Regions from separate parts of the Kitasatospora sp. NPDC001547 genome, predicted to be linked through region 3. Evidence: riboswitches for the same ligand, from Rfam matches in the RefSeq annotation. Region 3 holds a riboswitch; each other region holds the start of a gene.
What was found. A riboswitch is a leader RNA that binds a small molecule or an ion and turns the genes downstream of it on or off. The one in region 3 is predicted to bind S-adenosylmethionine.

Region 1 (10,155 bases), on a different contig from region 3:
ACGTGACCGAGCGGGAAGATGTAGACGATCTTGTCCGGGTCGATGGCCACGTACGAGGCGATGAAGCCGACGGTGGCGAGCATCGAGACCACGAACATTAGCGAGACCTGGCGCTCGGCGCGCTGGGCGGCCCGCTCGTCGATGTCGGTGCGCCGGGGCTCGTGGGCCGGCAGGCCCGGGTCGGCGAACGGGCTGCCGTGGTCGGCCACCTCGCCGGCGGAGCCGTGCGGCTCCGGGAGCTTCTCTTCTGACATGTCGTGGCTCATGACTTCTTGGCCTTGGTGGTGTGGGCGGCGACCCAGATCGCGACCGCGATGAGCGTGCCGAGGCCGAAGATCCAGCCGAACAGACCCTCGGTCACCGGACCGAGGCTGCCCAGGGTGAGACCGCCGGGGTTGGGCTCATCGTTGGTGGTGTGGCGGACGAAGGCCACGATCTGCTTCTTCTGCTCCTCGGGCATGGTGGTGTCCGGGAACGACGGCATGTTCTGCGGGCCGGTCTGCATGGCCTCGTAGATGTGCTTGGCGTCCACGCCCTCCAGCGACGGGGCGTACTTGCCCTTGGTCAGGGCACCGCCCTGGCCGGCGAAGTTGTGGCACTGGGCGCAGTTGGTGCGGAACAGCTCGCCACCCTTGGAGATGTCCTCGGGGTTGGTCGAGGTGAACTGCTCCTCCTTCGGGGTCACCGGGCCGGGGCCGAGGGAGGCGACGTAGGCGGCGAGCTGGTCGATCTCGGCCTGCGTGTAGATGTTCTTCTTGCGCGGGACCTGGGCGCCGGGCTGCTGGGCCGGCATGCGGCCGGTGCCGACCTGGAAGTCGACAGCGGCGGAGCCGACGCCGACCAGGCTCGGACCGTCACTGCTGCCCTGGCCGTTCAGGCCGTGGCAGGAGGAGCAGCCCACGGCGAAGAGCTTCTTGCCCTCATCGATCGCGAGCGACTGCGCGGCGACGTCGGCCTGCGCCTTGTCGGCGGGCGCGAACGCGGCGTACAGCCCCCCGGTTGCCGCCAGGGCGAGAAGTAGGACGACCAGCGCCGCCAATGGGTGGCGCCGTCGTGCGGAGAGCTTTTTCACGGAATAACCCCGGTGTCAGGATCTGGTCGACTGGTGGGTGCACCCGGCGGCCGGTCTGGCCGGCACGAGGCTGCCTGTCTAGGGCTGCGCGCGCGGTCGGTCGGTGGGAGCGTCGGCACCGGCAGAAGCGGCCCGTCGCCGGTGAGGGCGGGGGCCGCAGCCGGTGGCCAGCGACCTGATCAGCTGGTTACTTGATCAGGTAGATGGTCGCGAACAGGCCGATCCACACGACGTCGACGAAGTGCCAGTAATACGACACGACGATCGCGGCGGTGGCCTGCTCGTGCGTGAAGCGCTTGGCTGCGTACGTCCGTCCCAGGACCAGCAGGAAGGCGATCAGACCACCCGTCACGTGCAGCCCGTGGAAGCCGGTGGTCAGGTAGAACACCGTGCCGTACGGGTCGGAGGACAGCGAGAGGCCGTCCTTCTTGACCAGCTCGGTGTACTCGAAGACCTGGCCGCCGATGAAGACCGCGCCCATGGCGAACGTGAGGATGAACCACGCCCGGAGCTTCTTCACGTCACCGCGCTCGGCAGCGAACACGCCGAGCTGGCAGGTGAGCGAGGAGAGCACCAGGATCGTGGTGTTGACCGAGGAGAAGGGCACGTTGAGGGCGTGGGCCTTCTCGGTCCAGAACTCCGGCCCCTTGACGGAGCGGAGCGTGAAGTACATCGCGAAGAGGGCCGCGAAGAACATCAACTCGGAACTGAGCCAGACGATCGTTCCGACGCTGACCATGTTCGGCCGGTTGACCGATCCGTGCGCGTGCCCGGTTTCTACTGCTGTTGCTGTCGCCACGACGGACATTATGTCGGTCCCTTATTCCGTCTTCACGTCGGGGGGTGTCCCTCGGAGTGTCCGGTGCGTGCGGTATGCCCGCTTGGGGGGCGACGGGGTGTCCGGACGGGGGCTGAGCAGCGGCGTGTCCCTTTTCTGACGGTTCCTCGGAGGGGCCCGCGACCCCGTTGCCCGGCGCGTCGTTGCCCGGTCGGAGTAGCCGTAGGAGGTAGGGGAGCGGGCGCCGGGTCGGCCGTACGGGTGGACTGGGCGGGGTCGGGTGACGGGCCGTCCTCCGGGCGAGTGAGCCCGGGGCGCGGCGGTTCGGGGAGGAACGTGCGCGAGGGGGGCTCGGCGGCGGGTGATCCGGAGTAGCATCCGGATCAGGCGAACGTGGTCCGGATCACACTTGAGGGAGCAGGGCCCATGGCGTACACGACCGATGAGACGCTCACCGTCCTCGTCTACAGCGACGACCGCAACACCCGTGAGCAGGTGCTGACGGCGCTCGGCCGCCGGCCCGCCGAGGATCTTCCGGAACTGTCCTACCTGGAGTGCGCGACCACCCCCGCGGTGCTCAAGGCGCTGGAGAAGGGGGGAGTGGACCTCTGCGTGCTGGACGGCGAGGCCGTCCCGGCCGGCGGGCTGGGCCTCGGGCGCCAGCTCAAGGACGAGATCTACGGCTGCCCGCCGGTGCTGGTGCTGATCGGCCGGCCGCAGGACTCCTGGCTCGCCGCCTGGAGCCGGGCGGACGCCGCCATCTCCCACCCGGTGGACCCGGTGGCGCTGGCCGAGGCGGCCGCCGTCCTGCTGCGGGCGAGGGTGGCGAAGCGGACTCCGGCCGTCCGCTGAAGTCCGCCCGGCAACTAGAAAAGACGGGGTTAGAAGCGACCGCTTCGCTCGATAGGCTGGCTCCATCCGTACGGACGTCCCCCCGGAGCGGGGAACCGACAACAGCTGGAGTCAGCCATGGTGAACGTGAACCCTGCGAACGGCGGTAGCGACCCCGCGCAGGTGGTCCGCACCTGGCCGGACATCCTGTCGGCGCTGCTGCAGGGGGAGGACCTCGACCGCTCGTCCACCGCGTGGGCGATGGACCGGATCATGAGCGGCGAGGCGTCCCCCGTCCAGGTGGCCGGGTTCATGGTCGCGCTGCGGGCCAAGGGCGAGTCGGTCGAGGAGATCGCCGGCCTGGTCGACGCGATGTACGAGCACGCCGAGCCGCTGGACATCCCCGGCCCGGCCGTGGACATCGTCGGCACCGGCGGGGACCGGGCGAAGACCGTCAACATCTCCACCATGTCGGCGATCGTCGCGGCGGCCGCCGGCGCCAAGGTGGTCAAGCACGGCAACCGGTCGGCCTCCTCGACCAGCGGCTCCTCGGACGTGCTGGAGAAGCTCGGCGTGGCGCTGGACCTCTCCTCCCGGCGGGTCGCCGAGGTGGCCGAGGAGGTCGGGCTCACCTTCTGCTTCGCGGCGAAGTTCCACCCCTCGATGCGGCACGCCGCCACCGCCCGGCGCGACCTCGGGGTGCCGACCGCCTTCAACATCCTCGGTCCGCTGACCAACCCGGCCAAGGTCACCGCGCACGCCATCGGCTGCTTCGACACCCGGCTGGCCGGGCTGATCGCCGGGGTGCTGGCCCGGCGGGGCGCGACGGCGCTGGTCTTCCGCGGCGACGACGGGCTGGACGAGCTGACCATCACCACCACCTCGCAGGTGTGGCTGGTGCGCGACGGGGTGGTCACCGAGACCACCTTCGACCCGCGGGACGTCGGCATCGAGCTGGTCGGCATCGAGGCGCTGCGCGGGGCGGACGCCTCGTACAACGCCGAGGTCGCGCGGCGGCTGCTGGCGGGGGAGCACGGGCCGGTGCGGGACGCCGTCCTGCTGAACACGGCGGCCGCGCTGGTCGCGCTGGACCTCGGCGACGCGCCGCTGGGCGAGCAGCTGGCGGCCGGCATGGAGCGGGCCGCGAAGGCGATCGACTCGGGCGCCGCGCAGGACCTGCTGCGGCGCTGGTCGGAGGCCACCAGCCGGATCTGAGACGGCAGTTGGGGAGCCCGGGCCGGGTACGCCGGCCCGGGCTCCGGTGCTGTCCGCATGCTGGATGCCCGTTTGACCGCCCGCTGGACGCGGCCTAGAGTCTTCGCCAGGTCATGAGTGACAGCGCCAAGCCCCAGCTTGCTGTCCGGCAACCCTCCGTCCGTGGCGGGGTGCCCTGGGTGAGGACCGGGTCGCCACGGCAGATCGTCCGTGCGACAAGCGCGGACACCCGACGACTGGCACTCCCGGGGTCCCTTACCCCCGAAGGAGTGCATCCCCATGTCCCTCGTCACCGAAGTCCTCTCCCCGCTCCCGGTCCTCGGCGCCGACGTCCAGGTCCCGCTCGCCAGCGGTGAGAAGGTCGGCTACGCGGCGCTCGACTACGCGGCCAGCTCGCCGGCGCTCCAGCGGGTGTGGGACGACGTCGCCGCCTACGCGCCGTACTACGGCAGCGTCCATCGCGGGGCCGGGTACCTCTCCCAGCTGTCCACCGACCTGTTCGAGCAGAGCCGCCGCACTGTCGGCGAGTTCCTCGACCTGCGCGAGGGCGACCAGGTGGTCTTCACCCGGGCCACCACCGACTCGCTCAACCTGCTGGCCGCCGCCGTCCCGGCCGGCACCCGGGTGTTCGCCTTCGAGACCGAGCACCACGCCTCGCTGCTGCCCTGGGCGCACGCCGGACTGGACGTCAGCTACCTGCGGGCGCCGCGCTCGCGGGCCGAGGCGGTGGCCGCGCTGGACGCCGCGCTCGCCGGGGCGCCCGAGGGCCCCAAGCTGCTCTGCGTCACCGGCGCCTCCAACGTCACCGGCGAGCTGTGGCCGGTCGCCGAGCTGACGGAGACCGCGCACCGGCACGGCGCCCGGGTGGTGCTGGACGCCGCCCAGCTGGCGCCGCACCACCGGGTCTCGGTGCGCGAGCTGGACGTCGACTGGGTCGCCTTCTCCGGCCACAAGATCTACGCGCCGTTCGGCGCCGGGGTGCTGGCCGGCCGGGCGGACTGGCTGGACGGGGCCGAGCCGTACCTGGCCGGCGGCGGGGCGACCCGGACGGTGGCCCGGGAGGCCGACGGCTCGGTGGCCGTGCAGTGGCACACCGGGCCCGCGCGGCACGAGGCCGGCTCGCCGAACGTCATCGGCGCCTACGCGATCGCCTCGGCCTGCCGGGCGCTGACCGAGGCCGGCTTCGACGCGCTGGAGGCCCGCGAGCAGCAGCTGATCACCCGCCTGACCGCCGGCCTCGCCGCGATCCCGCAGGTCAAGGTGCTCAACCTGTTCGGGGAGGGCTCGGCGCGGGTCGGCGTGCTGTCCTTCGTCGTCCGGGGCTGGAACAGCTCGCACTTCTCGGCCGCGCTGTCCGCCGAGTACGGCATCGGGGTGCGCGACGGCCTGTTCTGCGCCCACCCGCTGGTGCGCACGCTGCTCGGGGACGAGGACGTGGCCCCGTCCGAGTGCGGGGCGCCCGATCCCTCGCTGCCGGGCGAGCGCAGCCTGAACGCGATCCGGGTGAGCTTCGGCGCCGGGACGCCGGACGAGCACGTCGACCGCTTCCTCACCGCCGTCCGGGAACTGGTCACGGACGGCGCGGCCTGGAACTACCGCAACGAGGGCGGCCGCTGCGTCGCGGACACTCAGCGCGAGGGCTGAGCGCTACTCGTCCAGGCCGAGGGCGAAGGCGGCCTCCAGGTCGTGCTGGGAGTAGGTGCGGAAGGCGATCTGGGTCTCGGTGTGGGCGACACCCGGGACCTTGTTCAGCCGGCCCGGGATGACCTCGGCCAGGTCGTCGTGCCGGCGCACCCGCACCATCGCCACCAGGTTGTAGCCCCCGGTCACCGAGTAGACCTCGCTCACGCCGTCGATGGCGGCGATGGACTCGGCGATCTCCGGGATGCGGTCGACACTGGTCTTGATCAGGACGATGGCGGTGATCACAGTTCGGGCTCCTTTGTGAGGTGCCGCCAGCGTATCGGGCGTCCGCCGGGTCGTCGCGGGGGGTGGCGGACCACGGTGCAGGCGTAGAGGAACCCGGCGGAGAAGCCGATCACGTGGACCAGGTACGCCACCCCGGGCCCGGCCGAGTGCACCGACCACCACTGCAGGGCGAACCAGAGGCCGAGCACCAGCCAGGCCGGGAAGCGCAACGGCAGGAAGAGCAGCAGCGGGACGAGGGTGGTCACCCGGGCCCGGGGGTGGAGGCGCAGGTAGGCGCCGAGGGCGGCGGCGATCGCCCCGGAGGCCCCGATGAGCACCCGGGTGGAGTTCGGCGAGTGCGCCTCGGCGAGCGCGAAGCCGTACGTGGTCAGGCTGCCGGCGGCCAGGTAGAAGACGGCGTACCGGGCCCGGCCCAGCCGCCGTTCGACGGTGGGGCCGAAGACCTGGAGGAAGAGCAGGTTCCCCAGCAGGTGCAGCCAGCCGGCGTGCAGGAAGAGCCCGCTGAGGACTGACAGGGCCGGGTGCTTGCCCGGGGTCGGCGCGGCCGGGCAGCCGGGCACCGGGTCGGGGGCCTCGGCCAGCTGTCCGGCGGTCAGCGGCCGTCCGGCCAGCACCTCGGCCGGGATCGCGCCCCAGCGCTGCTCGTACCGCTGCTCGGCGCAGACCCGGGCCTGGCCGGTGCCGTACAGCGGGTTGAGGCCCGCGGCCGGGCCGAGCAGGAAGACCAGGGTGTTGAGCGCGATCAGGGCGTAGCTGACCACCGGGACCGTCGCCGCCGGGCGGCCGCCCCGGGCCGCGGTGGGGTCCGGGACCGCGAGCGCCATGCGGCCAAGCATCCCTCCGGGCGGCGCGGGTGACACGGCGGTTTACGGCAGGTGGACCAGCCCGGTGTTCGGGCGACCGGTGGTCGCGATGGTTGCCCCAGGCAATAGGCTTGGGGCGGGCATTCCCGCCTCCCGCCGCCGATGCCGGGGCTCCGGGGGGAGCGCCTAGCCCACGCAGGGACCACCCGAGAGGACCCCCGATGACCGTCCCCGCCCTGACCGCCGAGACGCGCTGGCGCTGCACCCTGTGCGGCAACCTCACCCGCTTCGACGTGACCCGCACCGCGCGGGTGACCGAGTTCCTGCACTTCGACCTGGCCGGCGAGTCCAAGGTCGAGGAGACCGAGGTGCTGAGCGAGACCGTCGAGTCGGTGCGCTGCCGCTGGTGCAACGCGGTGGACCAGGTCGAGCTGGTGGCCCGTCCGGGCGCCGAGGGGGCGCAGGCCCCCGCCGAGCAGGGCTGATCCCCGTCGCCGCGGCGGGCGGGTGCACGGCGCACCCGTCCGCGCCGCACGGGACAATACAGAACAAGACGCACGGCGCGTGACGACAGGGGGCGGCCGCGGCCGTGCCCCGCTGGACCAGGATCGGAGCCGAGGACGTGGTGGACGCAGCGAAGGAGCCCGGGGAAGCCCAGGGGTTTCCGCCCGCTGCGGCCGAGGCCCCGGCCGAGGCGGCCGTGGCGGCGAACGACTCCTCCGGGCCCGCGGCGGAGCACGCCGTCGAGCGGCTCGACCGGCCGCTGCCCGAGGGCGTGCGCCGACGCGTGGTCGGGCTCGCCTCGGACGCGCTCGGCGGGCTGCCGGCGGCCGAACTCCCGCAGAGCCTGCGTCAGTACGTCAAGTTCACCCCGGCGCGACGGGCCAAGTACGCGGCCACCGCGCTGGCGGCGGCGCTGGAGGCGGAGCCGGCCTTCCGGTTGCGGATAGCGGAGCGGCTGCGCCTGGGGCAGCCGGACCTGGTGAAGGCGCTGGAGTCGGGCAGCGTCCCGAGTGCCGCCGATCCGATGGACGTCGCGGCCGCAGCCTACCTGGTGCGTTCGGCGGGCTGGAGCCGGCTGGTGGCCGAGGCCGGCGAGGAGGCCGAGCGGGCCGGTGCCGAGGACGCGGCCGCGGAGGCGGCCCGGCTGGTGGAGAAGCTGCAGGCCGAGCTGGCCGAGGTGCGGGCCGCCGCGCGGGCGGACCTGGACCGGCAGCGGGCCGAGTCCGACGGCGTCCGCAAGGAGGCCGAGTCGCTGCGCAAGAGGGTGCGGTCGCTGGAGAGCGACACCCGCCGGGCGCAGGCCGAGACCCGTCGGGTGGCCGGCGAGCTGGAGGCCCTGCGGGCGCAGTCCGCGGCCGAGCGCGGGGCGGCCGAGACCGAGGCGCGCCGGCTGCGGCACCGGGTCTCCGAGCTGGAGAACGCGGCCGAGCAGGGCCGCCGGTCGGCCCGCGAGGGGCGCAGCGTCGAGGACATGCGGCTGCGGCTGCTGCTGGACACCGTGCTGCAGTCCGCGCAGGGGCTCCAGCGGGAGCTGGCGCTGCCGGTCTCCCAGATCCGCCCGGCGGACCTGGTGGAGGCCGTGGTGCCGGGGGCGGCCTCGCCGCACGACGTGGCCCGGCGCGGGCTGGCCGAGGACGATCCGGCGCTGCTGGACCAGTTGCTGGCGATCCCCCAGGTGCACCTGGTGGTGGACGGCTACAACGTGACCAAGACCGGCTATCCGGCGCTGCCGCTGGAGCAGCAGCGGATCCGGCTGCTGGGCGGGCTGGCGATGCTGGCCCAGCGCACCCAGGCGGAGGTCACCTGCGTGTTCGACGGGCAGGACCTGGACGTCCCTGTGATCATGGCGCCGCCGCGCGGGGTCCGGGTGCGGTTCAGCCGGACCGGGGAGACGGCCGACGAGCTGATCCGCCGTCTGGTCCGGGCCGAGCCGCAGGGCCGCCCGGTGGTGGTGGTGTCCACCGACCGGGAGGTCGCGGAGGGCGTGCGGAAGGCGGGCGCGCGCCCGGTGGCGTCGGTGCTGCTGCTGAACCGGCTGGCCCGGCCCTGACCTGCGCCGGACCCGGGCCGGACCGCATGACGGCTGGTCAGCGGCTCGTCCGGAGCGTTGTGGGGGTCCCGTGAAGTCAGCGTGGGGACCGGGGTTCACGCCATCGGGGGAGTAGCAAAACGGGTAGATCTTCACTAGGGTCTGGCGTCAAACCTATTTTCCGGAATCTCATCCCATCAGGTGAGCCCGTAGGAAGAAGGAGCCGGTCCCTTTGGCCTCCCACCGCCGTCCCAAGCAGCCGAGCCGCGCGCGGGTCTCCGTGCTCACCGCTGCCGCTGCGACCGCGGTCGCGCTCTCCGCCCAGGTGGCCGCGCACGCCGCGCCGCAGCCGGACAAGACGGACGTCAAGGCGCAGATCGACCAGCTCCAGGAGGAGCAGGAGCAGGCGGCGGAGAAGTACAACGGCGCCAAGGAGCGGGCGGACCAGCTGCGCAAGCAGGCCGACCAGCTGCAGGACCAGGTGGCCCGCGGCCAGGAGCAGATGACCCAGCTCCAGGGCGGCCTCGCCGAGGTGGCGGGCGAGCAGTACCGCGCCGGCGGCATCGACCCGTCCGTCCAGCTGATGCTCTCCTCCGACCCGTCCGGCTACCTGGAGAAGGCCTCGACCGTCCAGCAGGCCAGCACCAGTCAGGCCGAGGCGCTCAAGGGACTGCTGGAGCAGCAGCGCCGGCTGGACCAGCAGAAGGCCGAGGCGGCCGCCGTGCTCGCCTCGCTGGACAGCACCACCAAGGACCTCAACCAGGCCAAGGCGGACGTCAACACCAAGCTGAAGGCCGCCCAGGACCTGCTGAACTCGCTGAGCGCCGCCGACCGCGCCGCGCTGCGGGCCCAGCAGGCGCAGGACGACCGCGCCTCGCGCGGCAACGCGCGGGTGGACCTCGGCAGCCTGCCGCCGGCCAGCGGCTACGCGGGAGCGGCGGTGGCCAAGGCGATGAGCAAGCAGGGCTCGCCGTACGTGTGGGGCGCCACCGGATCGACCACCTTCGACTGCTCCGGCCTGATGGTCTGGGCGTACGGGCAGGCCGGCGTCTCGCTGCCGCGCACCTCGCAGGAGCAGGGGCACTACGGCACCCGGGTGCCGTCGCTGGACCAGGCCCAGCCGGGCGACCTGGTGATCTACGGCCCGAGCATGTACCACGTCGGGATGTACATCGGGAACGGCATGGTGGTCCACGCGCCGCACACCGGTGACGTGGTGAAGGTGATGAAGGCCGACGCGATGCCGATCAACACCATCCGCCGGGTCTGACGGTCCGACACGCCCGGGACGTTCAGTCGGGAGCTGTGAAGAGCGCCACCTCCGTCGCGGGGGTGGCGTTCGGCTTTTCCGCCTTTTGCGGCCGCCTGTTGAGAATCGATCAGCCTTGCGTGCACCATTGGTCACCATCGGTCATTTTCACAAGGGAACTTGGGCAATCTTCCATCTTTTTTCTGACAAGGATTTGAACGGATCACGGTTCAGTTACTAGGGTCA
Region 2 (10,155 bases), on a different contig from region 3:
CTGGGCCGTGTAGCTGCGGTACTCGGCGAGGTCGGTGCGGGACGGGTAGGCGAAGGCGATGTGCACCACCCGGTCGTGCCACTCGGGCCGGGTGCGGAGCAGGTGCCGGTAGGCCTGGAGGCCGCGGACGATGTTCTTGCTCAGCTCGGTGCGGTCGACCCGGACGATGGTGCGGCGGTCGCCGACGGCCTCGCGGAGGGCGGCCAGCCGTTCGTCGACGTCGGGGCGGTGGGCACGCTCGCGCAGGAAGTCGGCGTCGGCGCCGAGGGCGTGGACGCCCAGGTGGGTGGTGCGGCCGTCGAGGGTGACGGTGAGCGCGTCGTGGTCGACGGTCGCCCCGAGGATGTCCTCGCAGCAGGCGGCGAAGGCGCGGGCCCAGCGTTCGGTGAGGAAGCCGGCCCGGTCGGCGCCCAGGATGCCGGTGAGGACGGCCCGGGCGACGTCGTCGGGCAGCAGCCGGAAGTACTCGGGCGGGGCCCACGGGGTGTGCGAGAAGTGGCCGATCCGCAGGTCGGGGCGGATTCCGCGGAGCAGGGCCGGGGCCAGCGAGAGGTGGTAGTCCTGGACGAGGACCGCGGCCTCCGGCGCGGCTTCGGCGGCCAGCGCCTCGGCGAACGCGCCGTTGTAGGCCTGGTAGGCGGCCCATTCGGTGCGGAAGTCGGCGTCGAAGGCGGGGGCGGTCGGGGTCGCGTAGAGCAGGTGGTGGACGAACCAGAGGGTGGAGTTGGCGACGCCGTTGTAGGCGCGGGCGAAGGTCTGCGGGTCGATGTCCAGCATCCGTACGGCCTGGCCGCCGACCTCGTGGCCGGCCAGGTCGAGGCGGCCGCGGGGTGCCTCGGCGGCGGCTCTGCGGTCGGGGTCGCCGAGGGCGGCGCAGACCCAGACGGCGTTCGGGTCCTCGATGGCGGACAGCCCGGAGACCAGGCCGCCGCCGCCGCGGCGCAGGGTCAGTGTGCCGTCGTCGGAGGTGCTGAAGGACACCGGTCCCCGGTTGGATGCCACCAGGACGGAGGCGGTGCCGGTCGCGCTCGAACGGTTGGTCGTGAGATCGCCCATGGTTGGCATGTTGCCGGGGGCCCGGCGTGGCAAACCCGTCAGTGGCGGGTCGCGTATTCGGGGACGGTGTGCATCGGGGGGCGTTCCAGGGCGGTCACCGGGTGGGTGTGGGCGGTGAACGCGCGGGTCTCCGGGTGGCGGGTGAACTGGGTGAGGTGGGGGTGGACGAGGTCGGCGGAGGCCTTGAGGCGGTGGGTGCGGTCGAGGCGCTCCAGGGCGGTCCGGTAGATGGTGGCGGCCATCCGGCCGAGGGCCTGGCCGTCCTGGTGGCGGTGGTGCCGGACGCCGACGTCCACCTGGGCCAGGGCGTCCAGTCCGGCCAGATCCAGGGCGTCGACCAGTAGGCCGAGTTCGACGCCGTACCCGGTGGGGAAGGGCAGCCGTTCGAGCAGTGAGCGGCGGGCCGCGTACTCGCCGCCGAGGGGTTGGACGAACCCGGCGAGCTCCGGCCAGTGGAGGTTGAGCAGGGGGCGGGCGACGAGTTCGGTGACCCGGCCGCCGCCGGCGGGCAGCACGGCGCCCTCCGACTCCAGCGGGCGGTCGTACATGGCCTTGACCAGCTGGATCGACTCGTCGGTCAGCAGCGGGCCGACGATGCCGGAGACGAAGGCCGGGTCGAACTCGCGCAGGTCGGCGTCGACGAAGCAGACGATGTCGCCGTGGGTGACCAGCAGCGAGCGCCAGAGCACCTCGCCCTTGCCGGGGACGGCGGGCAGGCGGGGGAGGATCAGGTCGCGGTGTTCCACCCGTGCGCCGGCCTCGGCGGCGACGGCGGCGGTGGCGTCGGTGGAGCCGGAGTCCACGACGACGAGTTCGTCGACGAGCGGGAGGCGCTCCATCAGCTCGCGGCGGACGGTGCGGACGATGTCGCCGACGGTGGCCTCCTCGTCCAGGGCGGGGAGGACCACGCTGACGGTGCGGCCGGTGCGCCGCTTGGCGTCGAGGAGGGTGCGGACCGGCCGGTCGGCCGCGCTCCAGGAGCGGCGGCGCAGCCAGGACGCCGCCTGCGGCAGGAGCTCGGGGGTCGGTTCGGCGGGCACTGGGGTCTCCTCGGCGGGTCGGTGGGACATGTCATCTCGCTTGGCGGACGGTCCCGTTCAGGATTGACGCCTTCGGATACAGTCTTCGTACAGCGGTCGGACCTTTGCACACCGGGGTCGCCGCTGAGTACCACCACAATTTCACAAGCTCATCCAGAGGGACTGAGGGAACGGCCCGTTGACGTCCCGGCAACCTTCTCGCGCGGCTGTCGACGACAGGCCCCGGCGGGACAGGTGCCAATTCCGGCCCGTGTCGCGACCGCGCCACGGGGAAGATGAGGAGAGAGGCCTCGCCGTCATGGCTATCGACACCGCCGCACCCGTTTCCGTCGACCTCGGCCCCGCCGCCGCGCTGTCCTGTCGCGAGTGCGGCACCCGCTTCCCGCTCGGCCCCAGCTTCGCGTGCCTGGAGTGCTTCGGCCCGCTGGAGATCGCCTACGAGTTCGGCAGCGAGGGCGCCGAGGAGCTGCGCAAGCGGATCGAGGCCGGTCCGGCCTCCATCTGGCGGTACGCGCCGCTGCTGCCGGTTCCGGCCGACGTGGCGTCCAAGCCCAACCTGAACCCGGGGTGGACCCCGCTGGTGAAGGCGGACAACCTGGGCCGGGAGCTCGGTTTCACCGCCCAGCTGCACGTCAAGGACGACTCCGGGAACCCGACCCACTCGTTCAAGGACCGGGTGGTCGCCTGCGCGATCGAGGCGGCCCGGGCGTTCGGGTACACCACGCTGTCCTGCTCCTCCACCGGCAACCTGGCCGGTGCGGTGGGGGCGGCGGCGGCCCGGGCCGGGTTCCGGTCCTGCGTGTTCATCCCGCACGACCTGGAGCAGGGCAAGGTCGTCATGGCCGGGGTGTACGGCGGCGAGCTGGTTGGCATCGAGGGCAACTACGACGACGTGAACCGCTTCTGCTCGGAGCTGATCGGCGACGCGGCCGGCGAGGGCTGGGGCTTCGTCAACGTGAACCTGCGGCCGTACTACGGCGAGGGCTCCAAGACGCTGGCGTACGAGATCTGCGAGCAGCTCGGCTGGCGGCTGCCGGAGCAGATCGTGGTCCCGATCGCCTCGGGCTCGCAGCTGACGAAGATCGACAAGGGGCTCCAGGAGCTGATCAGGCTCGGCCTGGTCGAGGACCGGCCGTACAAGGTCTTCGGCGCCCAGGCCGAGGGCTGCTCGCCGGTGTCGGCCGCGTTCAAGGCCGGCCGGGACGTGATCAAGCCGGTCAAGCCGGACACCATCGCCAAGTCGCTGGCGATCGGCAACCCGGCCGACGGCCCGTACGTGCTGGACATCGCCCGCCGCACCGGCGGCGCGGTCGAGGACGTCACGGACGCCGAGGTCGTGGCGGCGATCCGGCTGCTGGCGCGGACCGAGGGGATCTTCGCCGAGACCGCGGGCGGGGTGACCGTCGGCGTGCTGAAGAAGCTGGTCGAGACCGGACAGCTGGACCCGGCCAAGGAGACCGTCGCGATCAACACCGGCGACGGCCTGAAGACCCTGGACGCCGTCTCCGACGCCGGGATGACCGCCGTCATCCGCCCGACGCTGGACTCGTTCCGCGCCGCCGGCCTCGCGTCCGCCTGAACCACCCGCCCCCCGCAAGGAGAGTCATGAGCGCCAACGTCCGCATCCCCACCATCCTGCGCACCTACACCGGCGGCGCCGCCGAGGTGACCGCCGAGGGCGCCACCCTGGCCGAGGTCATCGCCGACCTGGAGAAGAACCACGCCGGCATCTCGGCCCGCATCCTGGACGACACCGGCAAGCTGCGCCGCTTCGTGAACGTCTACGTGAACGACGACGACGTGCGCTTCGCCGAGGGTCTGGCGACCGAGATCAGGGAAGGCGCCGGAATCTCGATCATCCCGGCGGTGGCCGGCGGCTGCTGAGCCGTTCGCGAGAACCCGCGGTCGCCCGCGCGTACGGAATTCCGCTCTCCGTATGCGCGGGCGACCGCTCGCATTCTTGCGGGAATATTTCCGGGTCGAGTCGGAGTAGAGTGTCGCTCGGCTGGGAACAAGGTTTCCCTTTCGGCCCCCGCAGTGCTCGGCCCGGGGGCGCCCGGCCCGCCGGACCGGCCCGTGAAACATGTCAGGCGGATGTCAGAATTCCCGCGGACATTTGAGTAATTCGTCCGCTATGTCCGGCGTGGAATGCCGAGATTATTCCGATTCGGCCCGTACTGTCCCCCGGCGCCTTGCCGGAATTACCGGCGGTTGACCCTGTTGCAGAGGGCGTCGGTCCGGATACATTCAGCGGCGGTCGACGCAATCACCCGCTCACCGGAGGCCGCCTGGCGTCCGTGCGCGGAGGGTTGCGGCGTGCACGGCTGCGCCCAGGGGGGGTTCCCCGGGCCGGCCTTCAACCAACCCGGGCCCGCGACCTGCGGGCGCGTGAAGGGCCCAGCACAGCACTAGGGGAGTTCGGAATGGCTCAGGGCACCGTCAAGTGGTTCAACGCGGAGAAGGGCTACGGCTTCATCGCGGTCGACGGTGGTGCGGACGTCTTCGTCCACTACAGCGCGATCCAGATGGACGGCTACCGCACCCTCGAGGAGGGCCAGCGGGTCGAGTTCGAGATCTCCCAGGGACAGAAGGGCCCGCAGGCGGACATGGTCCGCGCCGCGGGCTGACGCCTTCCGACCCCAGGAGCTCGGCGCGGCCCTACGGCTGGTGACCACTCGCTTCTCGACGGGCCCGTACGACGCGTGTCGTACGGGCCCGTCGGCGTTCCCGGCGGGCTCCGGGGGCGGCCCCGGCGGCGGCTCGCGGATCGTCGATTGGGCTTGCACTCGACCACCCGGAGTGCTAATCATTGGCGTTAGCACTCACAGCGTGAGAGTGACAGCGGACCGGGTCGGTGAGGCCCCCGGGAGCGGTAGGGGAAAAGACCCCCGCACACCAGGGCCGTCCGTCGCGGGCACCCCTTGGTCCGAGCAGTCGACCGTGTCCCGGAGGACCACTTCTGATGGCCAAGATCATCGCCTTTGATGAGGAAGCTCGCCGCGGCCTTGAGCGTGGCATGAACCAGCTCGCCGACGCAGTGAAGGTCACGCTCGGCCCCAAGGGCCGCAACGTCGTGCTGGAGAAGAAGTGGGGCGCCCCCACGATCACCAACGACGGTGTCTCCATCGCCAAGGAGATCGAGCTCGAGGACCCGTACGAGAAGATCGGTGCGGAGCTCGTCAAGGAGGTCGCCAAGAAGACGGACGACGTCGCGGGTGACGGCACCACCACCGCCACCGTGCTCGCCCAGGCCCTGGTTCGCGAGGGTCTGCGCAACGTCGCCGCCGGCGCCAACCCGATGGCCCTGAAGCGCGGCATCGAGAAGGCCGTCGCGGCCGTCTCCGACCAGCTGCTGGCCCAGGCCAAGGACGTGGAGACCAAGGAGCAGATCGCCTCCACCGCCTCCATCTCCGCCGCCGACACCCAGATCGGCGAGCTGATCGCCGAGGCCATGGACAAGGTCGGCAAGGAAGGCGTCATCACCGTCGAGGAGAGCAACACCTTCGGTCTGGAGCTCGAGCTCACCGAGGGCATGCGCTTCGACAAGGGCTACATCTCCGCCTACTTCGCCACCGACCTGGAGCGCATGGAGGCGACGTTCGAGGACCCGTACATCCTCATCGCCAACTCCAAGATCGGCTCGGTCAAGGACCTGCTCCCGCTGCTGGAGAAGGTCATGCAGAGCGGTAAGCCGCTGGTCATCATCGCCGAGGACGTCGAGGGCGAGGCCCTGTCGACCCTGGTCGTGAACAAGATCCGTGGCACCTTCAAGTCCGTCGCCGTCAAGGCCCCGGGCTTCGGTGACCGCCGCAAGGCCATGCTCGGCGACATCGCCATCCTCACCGGTGGCACCGTGATCTCCGAGGAGGTCGGCCTCAAGCTGGAGAACGCCGGCATCGACCTGCTGGGCACCGCCCGCAAGGTGGTCATCACCAAGGACGAGACCACCATCGTCGACGGTGGCGGCGACAGCGAGCAGGTCGCGGGCCGCGTGAACCAGATCCGCGCCGAGATCGAGAACAGCGACTCGGACTACGACCGCGAGAAGCTCCAGGAGCGCCTCGCCAAGCTGGCCGGCGGCGTGGCCGTCATCAAGGCCGGCGCGGCCACCGAGGTGGAGCTCAAGGAGCGCAAGCACCGCATCGAGGACGCCGTCCGCAACGCGAAGGCCGCCGTCGAGGAGGGCATCGTCGCCGGTGGTGGCGTCGCGCTGCTGCAGGCCGGTGTCGCCTTCGACAAGCTGGAGCTGGAGGGCGACGAGGCCACCGGTGCCAACATCGTCAAGGTCGCGCTGGAGGCCCCGATCAAGCAGATCGCGACCAACGCCGGCCTGGAGGGTGGCGTCGTGGTGGAGAAGGTGCGCAACCTCCCCGCCGGTCACGGCCTGAACGCCGCCACCAACGAGTACGTCGACCTGGTCGCCGAGGGCATCATCGACCCGGCCAAGGTCACCCGCTCCGCGCTGCAGAACGCCGCCTCCATCGCGGCGCTGTTCCTCACCACCGAGGCCGTCATCGCCGACAAGCCGGAGAAGGCCGCCGCGGCCGCCGGCGGCGGCATGCCGGGCGGTGACATGGACTTCTGATCCTGATCGCTCCGATCGGATCGGCTGGTTCCAACGTCCGTGTGGGCGGCTCCCTTCAGGGGGCCGCCCACACGGCGTTTCGGTGTTCGGGGGAGTTGGGGAGAGGATGGACGGATGGCTGCCGACGACATCGAGACCGCCCTGCACAACGCGCGGGCACTGATCCTGGCCGACCTCACCGCGCGGGACGTGGCGGACGCCGCCGTCGTCTCGCTGGTGGAACAGGCCGTCACCCACCGCCGCTGGTGGCTGGAGCAGTGGCCGGACGGCACCGACTACGTGCTCGGGCTGGTCGCCCAGGACGTCCAGGACGCACTGCTGGAGGCGTACGGGCGCTGGCCGCTGTGCGCCGACTGCGCGGCCGACGGGGACCCGCACGCGCTGAGCGTGGAGCCCGAGCTGGGGCCGGATCCGCACTGGGTGTGCGGCAAGCAGGGCGCGGTGGTGGCGCCGGTCGGCAAGCTCGCCTAGGGCGCGTCTGACAATTCGCGTCGGATCAGGGCGCGGCGTTGGGGTGCGTGCATCGCAAGGCGGAGGAGGGGGCCACTGACGTGGGGGCACCTCCCGGCCGAAGGCTGGGGGCCATTGGCGACCGACGACAACGCGGCGAGGTGCGCTTGTGCCCTGGGGGTACCTCCCGGCCAAAGGCTGGGGGAGCGTCGCGCACCCGGCGGGAATTGTCAGACACGCCCTAGGGTGCCAGCTCCCGGAGCTCGGCCGTCAGGTTGGCGCGGGCGGGCGCCGTGAGGCGCTCGCGGGCGGCGAGGGTGCGGTAGAGCGCGGGCAGGGCGAGCAGCCGGCGCAGGACGGCGGCCCGGCCGGCCGTGAAGTCCGGCGCGGGGACGAAGCCGTACTCCTCGCGGACCGCGGCCGCGTACGCCGCGTAGGCCTCGGGGGTGCCGCCGAGGACGGCCAGGTCCGCGTCGCAGAGCACCTCGCCGTTGCGGTCGCCGGGGGCGGGGTCGTGGCCGACGGTGAGCAGCACGAGGCGCTCGACCTCGGCGACCCGCTCGGCGGGCAGCCCGGCGGCGGTCAGCGCGCGGACGGCCAGGGCGGCGCTGCGCTCCTCGTTCTCGGTGCGGTCGGGGCGGTAGACGGCGTCGTGGAACCAGGCCGCGAGGCGGACCGCCTCCGGGTCGGCGGCGTGCCCGGCCAGCTCGTCGACGTGCCGCAGCACCGCGCGCAGGTGGGCGGCGGTGTGGTAGCGGCGCTGCGGCTCCGACCAGCGGCGCAGCAGCTCCCGGCCGTACGGCTCGGGGTCGACGGCGGCCCCGCAGCGGTGCAGCAGGGCGGTCCAGGCGGCGAGCAGTTCCTCGGTGAGCGGGCCCTCGGCGGTCGGGGCGTGCTCGGCGGTGGCGGAGGCGTGCTCAGCGGTGGCGGTGGCGGTGGCGGTGGCGGTGGCGGTGACGGTGGCGGTGGCGCGGTCGGGCTCGGCGGTCGGCATGGCGACCATTGTGGCGGTCGGGCCGGGCACTGGACCTATAGGTAGGTTGACGATATATGTAGTCGTATGACAGAACGCTCCATGCAGGAGCCCACGCTGCTGCTGCTCACCGCGCTGGCCGACGCCCCGCGCCACGGCTACGCGCTCATCCAGGAGATCTCCGCGATCTCCGACGGCCGGGTCAAGATGCGCACCGGCACGCTCTACGGGGCGCTCGACCGGCTGCTGGGCCAGGGCCTGATCGAGGTCGCCGCCGAGGAGGTGGTGGACGGCCGCGCCCGGCGCAGCTACGCGCTGACCGACGCCGGCCGGACGGCGCTGGCCGCCGAGGCGGAGCGGCTGCGGGCGGTCGCCACCGAGGCCGAGCGCCGACTGACCAGGATCCGGTCGATGCTGCCGGGAAGGACCGGGTCGCAGGGGCGGCCCGCGACGGGGGGAGGCCTCTCATGAGCACGCCCGCGATCGGTGCGGCGCCCTCGGCGGTGCTGCGGGCCGCACTCCAGCTCTACCCGGCGCGGTACCGCCGCGAGCGCGGCGAGGAGCTGGCCGAGGTGTTCGCCGACACCACGGCGGCCGGCGGCCGGCTGGCGGTGGCCCGGGAGGTCCTCGGCCTGGCGGTGTACGGGCTGCGGGTGCGGCTCGGGCTGACCGGCGCCTCGGCGGCCGGGCGGCTGCTGGCGCTGGTCGCGCCGATGCTGGCCGGCGCGGTGGCCGGCGCCATGCTGCTGGCCTGGCTGACCACCTCGTACCGGGTCGCCAACCGGCTCTCCTGGGACGACTCCTACGGCGCCTACGCCGAGCTGTTCTCCCGGCCGGTGGCCGCCGCGCTGCTCCTGGTGGCGGTGCTGCTCGGACGGTGGGCGGCGGTGCGGGGCAGCGCGCTGATCCTGGGCGCGGTCGGACTGTACGACCTGGTGGCCGCCGCCTGGGACTCGTCCTTCGACCTGTGGTGGAGCGGCTACATCGGGATGGCCTCGCTGCCGTTGGTGGTGGCCGCGCTGCTGCTGGTCGCGGCGCCGACCGACCTGCTGCCCCGGCCGACCTGGCGCACGGGCGCCCTGGCGCTGGCCTCGGCGGCCGTGGGCGGGCTGCTGGCGGTGGCCCAGAGCTGGGACGACACCACCTTCCCGCGGGACCTGGGCTGGTTCGTGGTGATGCTGGTCGCCCCGCTGCTGCTGACCTTCGCCGGGCTGCGCGGGCGGGTCGTGCCGGCCGCCATGGGCGTGGCGATGCTGGTGCTGACCGGGCCCGGCTGCCTGTTCAACATCTGGCGGGAGTCCCGCGGGGTCTCGCACCTGCTGCCGGCGGCGGCGCCGACGGTGGCCGTGCTGGTGCTGCTGGCGGTGGCGGTGCACCGGTTCGGCCGGCGGGCGGCGGTGGCGGCGGGCCCCGGCTCGGTGTGACCGTGTGACCCGAGATCCGGGGGGTCGTTCCGGCGTGACCGGATCGGCCCCCTTGCTCGTCCCCGGGGGTCGCCGGGGGCCGGTGGATGTGGCAGTCTGTCGAATATGTCTAGACCAATTTTCGAAGTCATCGCGCTGACGCCCCAGGACGCCCAGGCCGCCGAGTCGGGCGGCGCCGACCGGCTCGAACTGGTCACCGACATGGCCGCCGACGGCCTCACCCCGTCCGTCGAGGACTTCGGCCGGATCCGGGCCGCCGTCGGCCTCCCGCTGCGGGTCATGCTGCGGATCCGGGACGGCTTCGCCCCGGGTGACGTGGACGAGCTGTGCGCCCGGGCCGCCGCGCTGCGGGCCGAGGGCGCCGAGGAGTTCGTCCTCGGCTTCCTCGACGCCGACGGCGCCGTCGACCTGGCCGCCACCACGGCCGTCGCCGAGGCGATCGCCGGCTGCCGCTGGACCTTCCACCGGGCGATCGACCACAGCGCCGACCGGGCCGCCCTGCGGGCCGCCGTCGCCGCACTGCCCGGCCTGGACACCTTCCTCACCTCCGGCTCCCCCGCCGGGGTGGACGCCGGACGCGAGGTGCTGTCGGCCGAGCTGGCCCGGGCCGGCGAGCCCGGGTACCGG
Region 3 (10,155 bases):
CGTCCTCGGCGCCTGCGGCCTCGACCTCCAGTGGCGCCGCCCGGCCGCGCTCCCGTACCAGCTGCGCGCCTACGGACCGGCCGAGCAGCCGCCGATCCGGCGCTGACCGGCGGGAGTCGGGCGGAGCGGGACCGGCTTCCGGCCGCAAGTCGGTTGTCGGTCGGGGGTGTTGGTGGTGCCGCCGGGGCGGCGGTTACGGCACCTCGGCCTGCTCCCGCAGTTCCGGCACGCCGTGCGGCAGTTGACCGGGGCGAGTCGGGCGGAGCGGGACCGGCTTCCGGCCGCAAGGCGGCTGTGGGTCGGGGGTGTCGGTGATGCCGCCGGGGCGACGGCTATGGTACCTCGGCCTGCTCTCGCAGTTCCGGCGCGCCGTGCGGCAGTTGACCAGCGGCGGCCTCGACCGGCGGGCGCCGCAGGGGCGTTCGGAGGCGGTGGGCGAGGGCGCTGGCCGCCACGCAGAGCGCCAGGGCGGCCCAGAGCAGCGGGGGGTTCTGCAGGCCCACGCCGATGACGGCCGGGCCGACCGCGTAGGACACCGTCCAGGTCAGCTGGAACACGGACATGTACGGGCCTTCGTCGCCCTTGGGCGCCAAGCCGACCGCCGCCGCGGCCGCGGTCGGCTTCGAGGCCAGCTCGGCCAGCGCCAGCACCACGGCCACGAGGACGGCGAGCGGCCCCTGGAGGGCGTGCGGGGCGCTGGAGACGGTCGCGGTCAGGGCGATGGCGCAGGCCGCCGCGCCGATCGACAGGCCCAGCACCCGTGACCTGGTCCAGCCGGACAGCCGTCGGCTGATCCGCATCTGCAGGGTGGTGGCGGTGGCGTAGCGGACGGCGACCACGACGGTCGGCCAGTAGGCGGCCTGGTGGAGCGTCTCGACCAGGTAGACGGGGAAGGCGACCGTCGGGATCAGCCAGGCCGCCGACAGCAGTGTCTGGGATGCCACCAGCGACAGGAAGGGCCGGTCCGCGAGTGCCGCCCGGGCGTTGGACCTCGCCGCCCTGGGCCCGGGCCGCTCGGCGGCCGGCACGGCGACCCCCAGCAGGAGGACGGCGGCGAGCAGGGAGCTGGCGCTGTTCAGGGCGAGCGCGGCCTGCAGGCCGTGCCCGCCGGCGAGCGCCATCAGGGCGGTCGCCCCCAGCGTGCCGACCCCCAGCGAGGTGGTCTTGAGCACGGTGACCGCGGAGAACCACTCGGTGAGCTCGGCCGGCTTCGCGAACCGCGCGACCAGCGTCGGCCAGGCGGCGCCGTAGAGCCGGTCGGCGGCGGTCACCAGGAAGGTGACGGCCGCCACGGCGGGCAGCTCGTCCGCCGCGAAGAACAGGCCGTACCCGAGCGCGGTCAGGACGTTGCTGACGAGCAGGCAGGACTTGGGCCCGAGGGCCTGGACGAGCCGTCCGCAGAGCGGCACGACGGCGAAGGACGCGAGCGAGCCGACCGTCACGGCCGTGCCCGCGGCGGCCGCCGGGAAGTGCTGGACGGTGACGAAGTACAGCAGCGACAGCGGCAGGAAGACGCCGGAGCCGAACGTGTCGATCGCCACCGAGAGGAACAACCGCCGCTGCCGACGGAACCGCCCGGCCCCTGTCACGCCACCCCCACCACGATCGAACCCGCCCCTCTGGAACCCACCCCGGCCGCGGTACGGACTACCGCGTGTCGTCGCGCAGCTTGAGAATGTACGTCGCGGTGAGCGAGACCGCACGGTCCTCGTCCCGCGACAGCTCCTCCAGGGCGCGGGACGTCGTGCTCCCCGGGACCTCCGCGAGCGCCTGGGTCAGCCGCCGGCGGGCGTCCGGTCCGACGGCGTCGTGGGCGAGGCGGTCGACCAGACCGGTGGCGATCCGCTCCGCCAGCGCCGGGTCGCCCGCCAGCGCGCCCAGCGCGTCGGCCGCGTCGGCGTCGTTCACTGCCTCGACGACCATGCCGATGAGCGTCGGCACGGCCTCCGCCACGCCCCGGGCCCCGAGCGCCAGGGCCGCGTACCCGCGGACCACGGCGTCGGGGCTGCCGAGGGCGTCCCGCAGCAGCGCGGTCGCCGTACCGTCCGGCAGCTCGGCGAGGCAGCGGACGGCCCGTTCGCGCACCTCGGCCGCGGGTGCCCGCAGGCCCTCCGCGAGCAGGGCCGCGCCGTCCTCGCCGGCCTGCGCCAGCGCCCAGCGGAGGGCACCGGCGACGTGCGGGTCCGACTCGCCCAGGACGGCCTCGACCAGCGCCTCCGCCGGCACCGGGACGGCCTCGCCGACGGACAGGGCCGCGCGCTGGCGGGCCCCCGGGCTCTTCGACTCCAGGCCCTGGAGCAGCGCGACGACCCGGAGGGCCTCCTCCCAGCCGGCGGGTTCCGCGGCGTCGATCCGGCGCAGCCGGGTGAGCAGCTCCGTCTCCGCCGCGATGCGCTCGCGGGTCCGGCGGATCAGGTCGTCGACGAGCTCCGCGGGCGCGAAGCCGGGATCGTCGAGGGCCCGCCCGACGTCGCGCAGCGACAGGCCCAGCGACCGCAGGCTCTCGATGTGGAAGATCCGCCGGATGTCCTCGTCCGAGTACCGGCGGTAACCCGAGTCGGTGCGCTCCGTCGGCCGCACCAGTCCGAGCGATTCGTAGTGCCGGAGCATGCGGGCGCTGACCCCGGACCTCCGCGCGACGTCGCCGATCAACACTGCCTACCGTCCCTCCCGGCCGCCCCCGCCGAGGGCCACCGTGCGCTTCGCCTCCTCGATCGCCGACTCGAAGCCGGCGTCCGGGTCGTGCCACAGCCGTTCCGTGGCGAGCGCGTGGGCGCGCACCCGGGGGTCGCGGTCCGTCGCCGCGGTGGCCAGCACCGGCAGCACCACCTCCCCGAGCCCGATCAGCGCCCGGCTCAGGCTCAGCCGTGTCTCGTGTCCGCCGCGTCCGAGCTGAGCCGCCAAGCCTACGGCCAGCTCGCGTTCGCCACCCTCGGGCACCAGCACGACGGCGGCCCGCCAGGCGCTGCGGGCCACCTCCTCGTCGGCGTCGGCCAGCAGCGCCGGGGTGACCGCCGGCCAGGCCCGGCGGTCCCCGATCTTGGACAGCGTGTGCAGGGCCTGGCTCCGGGCCTGCGCGCGCTCCGAGCGGACCTCGCCGAGCAGCAGCGGGACGGTCACCGCCGCCTCGTACCGGGTGAGCGCCCAGGTGAGCATCTCCCGTACGAGGAACTCGGGTTCGACCGCGCACCGCTCGACGAGCCCGCCGACGAGCCCCGGCCGCGGGCTCGTGCCGACGGCCAGCGCCGCCCGCAGCCGCACCGACGGGTCGTCGTGCGCCAGCCCCCGGAGCGCCCGCACCGTGTCCGTGTCCTCTTCCGCCCTGGTCATCAGGACCACCTCCTGGGCCACAGTGAAGGGCTTGCCACCGTGACAAGGTCAAGCGGACCCGGGCACGCGGCCCACGGCGGCGGGATGGGGAGTCCGGTCTTACCGTGAATACGGGGCTCCGCCGACGCGGGTGCACGTCCCCGCGCTCCCGGAGCACCGCCGCCCGGCTGCCCTCCCCCCGTCTCCCCGTGTCCGCGAGGCGGCTGCCACCGAAGGAGCCCATGTCATGGCCAGTAGTGCTACCGGAGCCGGCCCCGTCGCCAGGGGCCCCGAGCGGTACCCCCACGCGAGCGGGTGGACCGTCTTCGCGGGGGTCATGCTGATCACGGCCGGCATGATGGCGGTCTTCCAGGGGGCCGCGGCCGTCCGCAAGGACGGTCTGCTGATCGTCACCCGCAGCTACGTGTACTCGATGAACACCGAGGGGTGGGGATGGATCCACCTCATCCTCGGCGTCGTCGTGGTGGTGGCCGGTGTGGCGGTCTTCAGCGGCGCCGTCTGGGCCCGCGTCGTCGGCGTCGTCGTCGCCGGGCTGGGCATGCTCGCCAACTTCCTCTGGCTGCCCTACTACCCCGTCTGGGCCATCGTCCTGATCGCGGTCGACGCCCTGGTCATCTGGGCGCTGTGCGTCGGACGGGTGGACAGGCCAGCCTGACCGGCAGCGCACTCCTCCGCCCGGTCCGCCCGCCCCCCTCGCCCGCCCGATCCGCCGCCTGCCGGACGCCCGTCGCCCGGCAGGCGGACGCACGTGTGGGCGGGGGGCTTGCCGAGCGCCCCGGGGAGTCTTGTATCGTTCCTGGCGAATCATCCAGAGGGGTGGAGGGACCGGCCCTACGAAGCCCCGGCAACTCCCCGTTCGACCCGGCGTCCGAAGTACGCGCCGTGCCGTCCGGGGTCAGTGCCAACTCCGGCCTGTCGCCACTGTGGCGCGGGAAAGATGAGGAGACACGGTGCTCTCTGTGCTGTCCTTCGCCCGGGCGCTTCCCGCCCCGGCCCTTTCGCGTACCCGTCTCGTGCCCGGCGCAGGCAATCGGCCGACTTCCCCGGCCCGTCCTCGCTGACCACCCCCCGGCTCCCCACCCGGAGCCACCGGTGAGCAGCGCCGACCCGCTGCTCCCGGGCCCTGAGACTGGAGTACCCCACCCATGGAGAACACGAGCGGCGTCGGCGTGCTCGACAAGGTCACCTCGATCCTCGGCATCCTGGAGGCCGGCCCCGTCACGCTGGGCGGCCTGGTCGCCGCCACCGGCATGGCGCGGCCCACCGCCCACCGCCTGGCCGTCGCGCTCGAACACCACCGCCTGGTCAGCCGGGACATGCAGGGCCGGTTCATGCTCGGCCCCCGGCTCGGCGAGCTCTCGGCGGCCGCCGGCGAGGACCGGCTGCTGGCCGCGGCCGGCTCGGTGCTCACCCACCTGCGGGACGTCACCGGCGAGAGCGCCCAGCTCTACCGCCGGCAGGGCGAGGTGCGGATCTGCGTGGCCGCCGCCGAGCGGCTCTCCGGCCTGCGCGACACCGTGCCGGTGGGCATCACGCTCCCCATGAAGGTCGGCTCCGCGGCCCAGATCCTGCTCGCCTGGGAGGAGCCCGAGCGCCTCCACCGCGGTCTGCAGGGCGCCCGCTTCACCGCCACGGCCCTGAGCGGCGTACGGCGGCGCGGCTGGGCCCAGTCCGTGGGCGAGCGCGAGCTCGGGGTGGCCTCGGTCTCCGCGCCCGTGCGCGGCCAGTCCAACCGGGTGGTGGCCGCGGTCTCGGTGTCCGGGCCGGTCGAACGCCTCACCCGGCATCCCGGCGCCACCCTCTCCCAGGCCGTCGTCGAGGCGGCCCACCGCCTCACCGAGGCCCTGCGCCACCCCTGAGAAGAGCTCCGGGCCCTGGGGCGCACCTCCGCGCGCCCCAGGGCCCGGTTCCCGGGTCGAGGCTCCGGCCCGGTCCCGGCGGGAGGGCTGAGGCCCGGTCCCGGCGGGACGGCTCAGGCTCGGGACAGCAGCCCGGCGCGGCAGGGACGGGGGATCCGGCTGATCACGGCGCCGATCAGCGTGCCGATCGACACTCCGAACACCGCCGAGACGGCCGCCAGGACCGACTGGGCGCCGTTGCCGACCTCGATCTGCGCGGTGTTCAACAGGCCGAAGGAGCCCGGCACCACGATCCAGAACGCCGGGAGGTAGAGCACCTGCCAGAGCGGCCCGCCCGGCAGCCAGTGCACCAGGGTGGCCGCGACCGCGGCGGCGACCGCCCCGGCCAGGCCGCCGATCGCCGCGCCGTGCGCCGACCCCACCGCCACCTGGGCGGTGGCGCTGACCGCGATCACGGCGACGATCCACGGGATGGTCGAGGGCGGCGTGTGGACGTTGACCACCACGCCGGCCACCGCGATCGCCAGGCCCAGCGCGATCACCCACCAGCTGGGCTGGGCGACCTGGACGTTGGCCAGCGCGGTGGCCGGCATGCCGATCGCCGTCGCGGCAGCGGCCACCCCGGCGAGGAAGAGCGCCAGCTGGACCGCGCCGGACACCAGCCGGGCGGTGCCCGCGCTGGCCGCGCCCGCGGCGATCTCGGACAGCCCGGTGACCAGCAGCCCGCCCGGCAGCAGGATCGCCAGGGTGGCCACGATGGTCCGCAGCGGGCCGTCCAGCAGCGACGCCCGCGCGAGCCCCAGGACCAGCAGGGCGACCAGGAACCCGGCCGTGACGGGCAGCAGCGGCCGCAGGTACGGGAACCGCCGGGCGAGCACGGTCAGCCCCACCACGATCAGCGAGCCGAGCCCGGCCGCCAGGACGTTCGCCGCCACCGGCTGGAGGAAGAGGCAGACCCCCACGCCGACCGGCAGCGCCCCGAGGTCCGCCACCCACGCGGGCCAGCGGGCCGGCGCCCGCCGGATCCGGTCCAGCTCGGCGAGCGCCCGGGGCCCGTCGAGCTCGCCCGCCCGCAGCCGGTGCACCAGGTGGAGGACGTCGGCCGTCTGCTCGAACCGCAGCGCACCGCCGACCGGCTGGAACCTGGTGGCCCCGTCCGGGCCGAGCGAGACGAACAGCCCGTTGGTCAGCGCGGCGACCCGCGCCTCCGGAGCCCCCGACGCCCGTGCCAGCCCACGGAGTTCCTCCTCGACGTCGTGGACGGGCAGGCCACCGCCGAGCAGGGCCTCGCCCAAGTCGAGGAGCAGACGGTGGAGCGGCTCGGGCGGGGCGTCGAGGACCCGGGCCGACGGAGACTTGCTAGACATGGCGGATATCGTCCCACCCTGCCCGGTTCGGACCGACTCTGCCCCGGTCTGTTCGGTCATGGACCGGTCGAGCGCGTGTCCCACCCGGCCTCCCGGCTCCGGGCAGTAGCATCGCCTGGACCTGTTTCGGGATGCCTTCCGGTGAATCCGTGACGGTTCGACCGCACGCGGGAAGACCGTCCTCCGGCGTTGGGGGAGATGTGACCGTCGTCGCCGCCGTGGCCCGCTCCACCCGGGTCCGACCGCTCTCCGCCGCCGACCTGCTCGCCGAGGCGGTCGCCCGGGCCGGTCTCTGGGAACGGCTCGCCGAGCGGGCGCACGGCGAGCCGGGGACGGTCGCGGTGCTGCTGGCACCGGGCGCCTCCGGGTACGGCGATCCGGCGACGGCCGTCGACGCCGCCCTGGTGGAGCACCTGATCGACCTGCTGCACGACCGCGGCTACCGGGACGTCACCGTCGGCGCCGCCCGCTGCGGCCCGGACACCTGGCTGGCCGGCCCCGGGCTCCCCGAAGCCTGCCGCCGGCTCGGCTACACGGGGCGCACCCCGCAGGGCAACGCCTACCGCGTCGTGGACCTGGCGGAGGACGTCGAACCGGCCGGGTTCCCCGACTCCTCGGTGCTGCACGGCAGCGGGATGGCGCGCGGCTGGCTGGAGGCGGGCTTCCGGATCAACATCGCGAAGAACAGCACCCATCGGAGTTCGGCTACGCGCTGTGCCTGGCCAACCTGTTCGGCGTGCTCCCGCAGGACGACAAGCACCACCACTACCGCGCCCGGCGCGACGGTGCCGAGGTCGTCGTGGACCTGCTGCGCACCCACCCGCCGGACTTCCACCTCGTCGACGCCGTGGTGAGCAGCCACGGCTGCGCCGGATCGCAGGTCGGCAGACCGCTGCGGACGGGGACGGTGATCGCCGCGGCGGACGGCGTGCTGGCGGACCTGGTCGGCGCGCTGCTCATGGGCGTCGACCCCGCCTCGTCGCCGCTCTACGCGCGGGTGCTCGACGACTGCGGCCTGCCGGACGACTACCGGATCGACGGCGACCTCACGCCCTACCAGGGCTGGCGCAACCCGCCGAGGCCGCTCGTCGAGGCGGTGCGCCGGCTCGCCCCCGACGGGTGGGCCCACCGGCTGTTCAGCGTCGCCGCCTGGCACGTCGCCCCGGGCACGGCGCAGGTCACCGACCCGGCGCTCGCCCGGCTCTCCCGGATCCTCACCTCGCTGATCCGCGCCGCGGACACCAACCCGGCCGCCGCCACCCTCTGCGCGGTGCTCGGCGCGACCGCCTTGGCTTCCTCCACCGTCCGCGCCTGGCGGGCGGGGAACGCCAAGGACGGCCTCCGCCACCGGGACGTCTCCCTCGCGGTCGACCCGGACGCCTACACCCTCGCGGACTTCGACCGGATCACCGACCTGCTGCGCCCGCTGGAGACGGTGATCGACGCGCTGCCCGCCGACGCCTGGCAGATGCGCCGGCGGCACGTCGGGCACTCGATCCTGTTCGGCTGCGAACGCACCGTCAACGCGCCGTACCGGGAGTTCGTCCGGCGGGTCGACGTCAGCCGGTCCATCAGCTACATGACCGACTACCTCGGCGGACGGGTCCACGTGGTGTCCCGCGACGCCCGGGGCCGCCCCACCCGCCAGATCGAACGCAACCTGTACCTGGCACAGCCGAACTACCTGGCGTACTACGGCGGCCCGCCCATCGACGTCTGCAAGCTGGAGTCGGTGGACTACGCGGAACAGCGGCAGCGGATCTCCTGGCGGACGGTCCGCAGCCCGAACGGGTCCGCCGACTACGACGACGGATCGGTCACCTTCCTCCCGGCGGACGGCGGCGCCCGCACCCGGATCGTCATCCGGGTCCGCCAGCGGTTCACCCTGCCGCTGACCTGGCAGGTGATCCGCCCCGACACCCGGCCCAAGCTCAGGGACCCGCTGGTGCAGGACTCCTACCAGCGCTTCTTCACCCGCACCCTCGACAACTTCGAGGCGCAGTACGAGGGCCGCCCCTACCGGATCGGCCGCCCCTGGGAGGAGCTCGACGACCTGGAGGCGGCCGAACTGCCCACCCGGCGGCTGACCGAGGCCGCCCTGATGCTGCGGACCGTCGCCGCCCAGGCCCTGACCGTGCCGCCACCGCCGGGACGGCTGGGGCCGGACGGCTTCTGGCACGTCACGCCCGGCGACCTCCCGAGCCGCACCCCGCTGCTGGCGGAGTTCCGCGAGTCGCTGCGCCCGGCGGTGGCCGGCTTCTGGCAGGGGCTGCGCGAGGCCGCGGCCCGGGACCGGCGCTCCCGGTGGACGCCGTGAGGGCGTGCGTCACCGGGGCCAGCGGGCTCGTCGGCTCCCAGGTGGTGCGCGCGCTGCGCGCCGCCGGCCACGAGGTGCGGGCGCTGGTGCGCCGCAGCAGCGACCTGCGACAGCTGCACGGCCTGGACGTGCCCCTGGTCAACGCGGACCTGCGCGACCCGCTCAGCCTGCGGCCCGGGTTCGAGGGCTGCGACACGGTGTTCCACTGCGCCGCCGTCTTCGCCTACTGGGACGCCAGCAGGGAGGAGCTCACCAAGGCCAACGTCGAGGGCACCTGCGAGGTGCTGCGGGCGGCGGCGCTGGCCGGGGTCCGGCGGATGGTGGTGACCTCGTCGTCCATCACCTGCGGCTCCTCCGGCGGACCGGTGGCCCGGGACGAGGAGTGGACGCCCGGGGAGGAGTACCTGCCGGACTACTTCGTCACCAAGCTGGAGCAGGAGCGGACGGCCTTCGCCCTGGGCGCCGAGCTCGGCCTGGACGTGGTGGCGGCCTGCCCGACCATCGTGGTCGGCGGCCCCGACTGGCGGCTGGTGCCCAGCAACGCGCTGATCACCCGGTACCTGGCCGACCCGCTGCGCACCACCTACCCGGGCGGCTGCAACATCGTCTCCGTCCGGGACGTCGCGGCCGGCCACGTGCTGCTCGCCGAGCGCGGGGCGCCCGGGGAGCGCTACCTGCTCGGCGGCGAGAACTGGGCCTGGCGGACCATCCACCAGACCGTCTCCGAGCTGTGCGGCACGCGGGGGCCGTGGGCCACCACCAGCCACACGGGCGCGTACCTGGCGGCGACGCTGGGGGAGATCCGCGCGGTGCTGACCGCGCGGGCCCCGGCGACCACCCGGTCGGAGGCCCGGACGATGGGGCGCTTCTACTGGTACCGGCACGACCGGGCCGCGGGCCTCGGCTACAGGCCGCGGCCCGCGCGGCAGGCACTGGTCGAGGCGCTCGGCTGGCTGGTGACCAGCCCGCACCTGTCGGACCGGGTCAGGTCCGGGCTGCGGCCGCGCCCGGAGGTGACGGGCGCGCGGGAGCTGCTGCCCCGCCCGCTGGGGGAGGGGGACCCGGCGGGCTGAGGAGAGGACCCGGTGGGCTGAGGAGAGCCGGCGGGCCGAGCGTCACCGCTTCGGGGTCCTGGAGCGGGACGGCCGGGCGGGCTTCGGCGCGGGCTCGTCGGTCTCCTCCGGGAGGGGCTCGACGTCCCCCTCCACGGCCCTGCGCAGGTGGTCCCGCAGCCGCTGCTCGTGCTCCCGGGTGACCTCCGCGACCTGCTGGGCGTAGTCGA

Region 1: another riboswitch for S-adenosylmethionine. It lies ahead of ACFY0X_RS04945 (aminotransferase class V-fold PLP-dependent enzyme); the one in region 3 lies ahead of ACFY0X_RS00815 (IclR family transcriptional regulator).
Region 2: another riboswitch for S-adenosylmethionine. It lies ahead of thrC (threonine synthase); the one in region 3 lies ahead of ACFY0X_RS00815 (IclR family transcriptional regulator).

The regions. Positions count from the first base shown of each region.
Region 1 is NZ_JBIAVL010000002.1:480,716-490,870, forward strand. Features, by position in the region: gene ACFY0X_RS04920 (Rieske 2Fe-2S domain-containing protein) at 1-254, opposite strand, end outside; gene ACFY0X_RS04925 (c-type cytochrome) at 263-1,072, opposite strand; gene ACFY0X_RS04930 (heme-copper oxidase subunit III) at 1,260-1,880, opposite strand; gene ACFY0X_RS04935 (hypothetical protein) at 2,277-2,702, shown strand; gene trpD (anthranilate phosphoribosyltransferase) at 2,820-3,896, shown strand; SAM riboswitch class IV at 4,006-4,124, shown strand; gene ACFY0X_RS04945 (aminotransferase class V-fold PLP-dependent enzyme) at 4,176-5,540, shown strand; gene ACFY0X_RS04950 (Lrp/AsnC family transcriptional regulator) at 5,544-5,825, opposite strand; gene ACFY0X_RS04955 (rhomboid family intramembrane serine protease) at 5,822-6,649, opposite strand; gene ACFY0X_RS04960 (hypothetical protein) at 6,850-7,113, shown strand; gene ACFY0X_RS04965 (NYN domain-containing protein) at 7,329-8,681, shown strand; gene ACFY0X_RS04970 (NlpC/P60 family protein) at 8,893-9,930, shown strand.
Region 2 is NZ_JBIAVL010000033.1:58,997-69,151, reverse strand. Features, by position in the region: gene ACFY0X_RS34425 (trehalose-6-phosphate synthase) at 1-1,056, opposite strand, end outside; gene ACFY0X_RS34420 (glucosyl-3-phosphoglycerate synthase) at 1,095-2,096, opposite strand; SAM riboswitch class I at 2,243-2,378, shown strand; gene thrC (threonine synthase) at 2,395-3,675, shown strand; gene ACFY0X_RS34410 (MoaD/ThiS family protein) at 3,702-3,980, shown strand; gene ACFY0X_RS34405 (cold-shock protein) at 4,520-4,723, shown strand; gene groL (chaperonin GroEL) at 5,059-6,681, shown strand; gene ACFY0X_RS34395 (hypothetical protein) at 6,796-7,152, shown strand; gene ACFY0X_RS34390 (hypothetical protein) at 7,373-8,125, opposite strand; gene ACFY0X_RS34385 (PadR family transcriptional regulator) at 8,192-8,575, shown strand; gene ACFY0X_RS34380 (hypothetical protein) at 8,572-9,528, shown strand; gene ACFY0X_RS34375 (copper homeostasis protein CutC) at 9,634-10,155, shown strand, end outside.
Region 3 is NZ_JBIAVL010000001.1:185,070-195,224, forward strand. Features, by position in the region: gene ACFY0X_RS00790 (hypothetical protein) at 1-106, shown strand, start outside; gene ACFY0X_RS00795 (MFS transporter) at 333-1,541, opposite strand; gene ACFY0X_RS00800 (MerR family transcriptional regulator) at 1,648-2,655, opposite strand; gene ACFY0X_RS00805 (HEAT repeat domain-containing protein) at 2,659-3,330, opposite strand; gene ACFY0X_RS00810 (hypothetical protein) at 3,557-3,985, shown strand; SAM riboswitch class I at 4,132-4,274, shown strand; gene ACFY0X_RS00815 (IclR family transcriptional regulator) at 4,476-5,189, shown strand; gene ACFY0X_RS00820 (threonine/serine exporter family protein) at 5,303-6,556, opposite strand; gene ACFY0X_RS00825 (hypothetical protein) at 6,757-7,410, shown strand; gene ACFY0X_RS00830 (hypothetical protein) at 7,293-8,873, shown strand; gene ACFY0X_RS00835 (NAD-dependent epimerase/dehydratase family protein) at 8,861-9,946, shown strand; gene ACFY0X_RS00840 (hypothetical protein) at 9,989-10,155, opposite strand, start outside.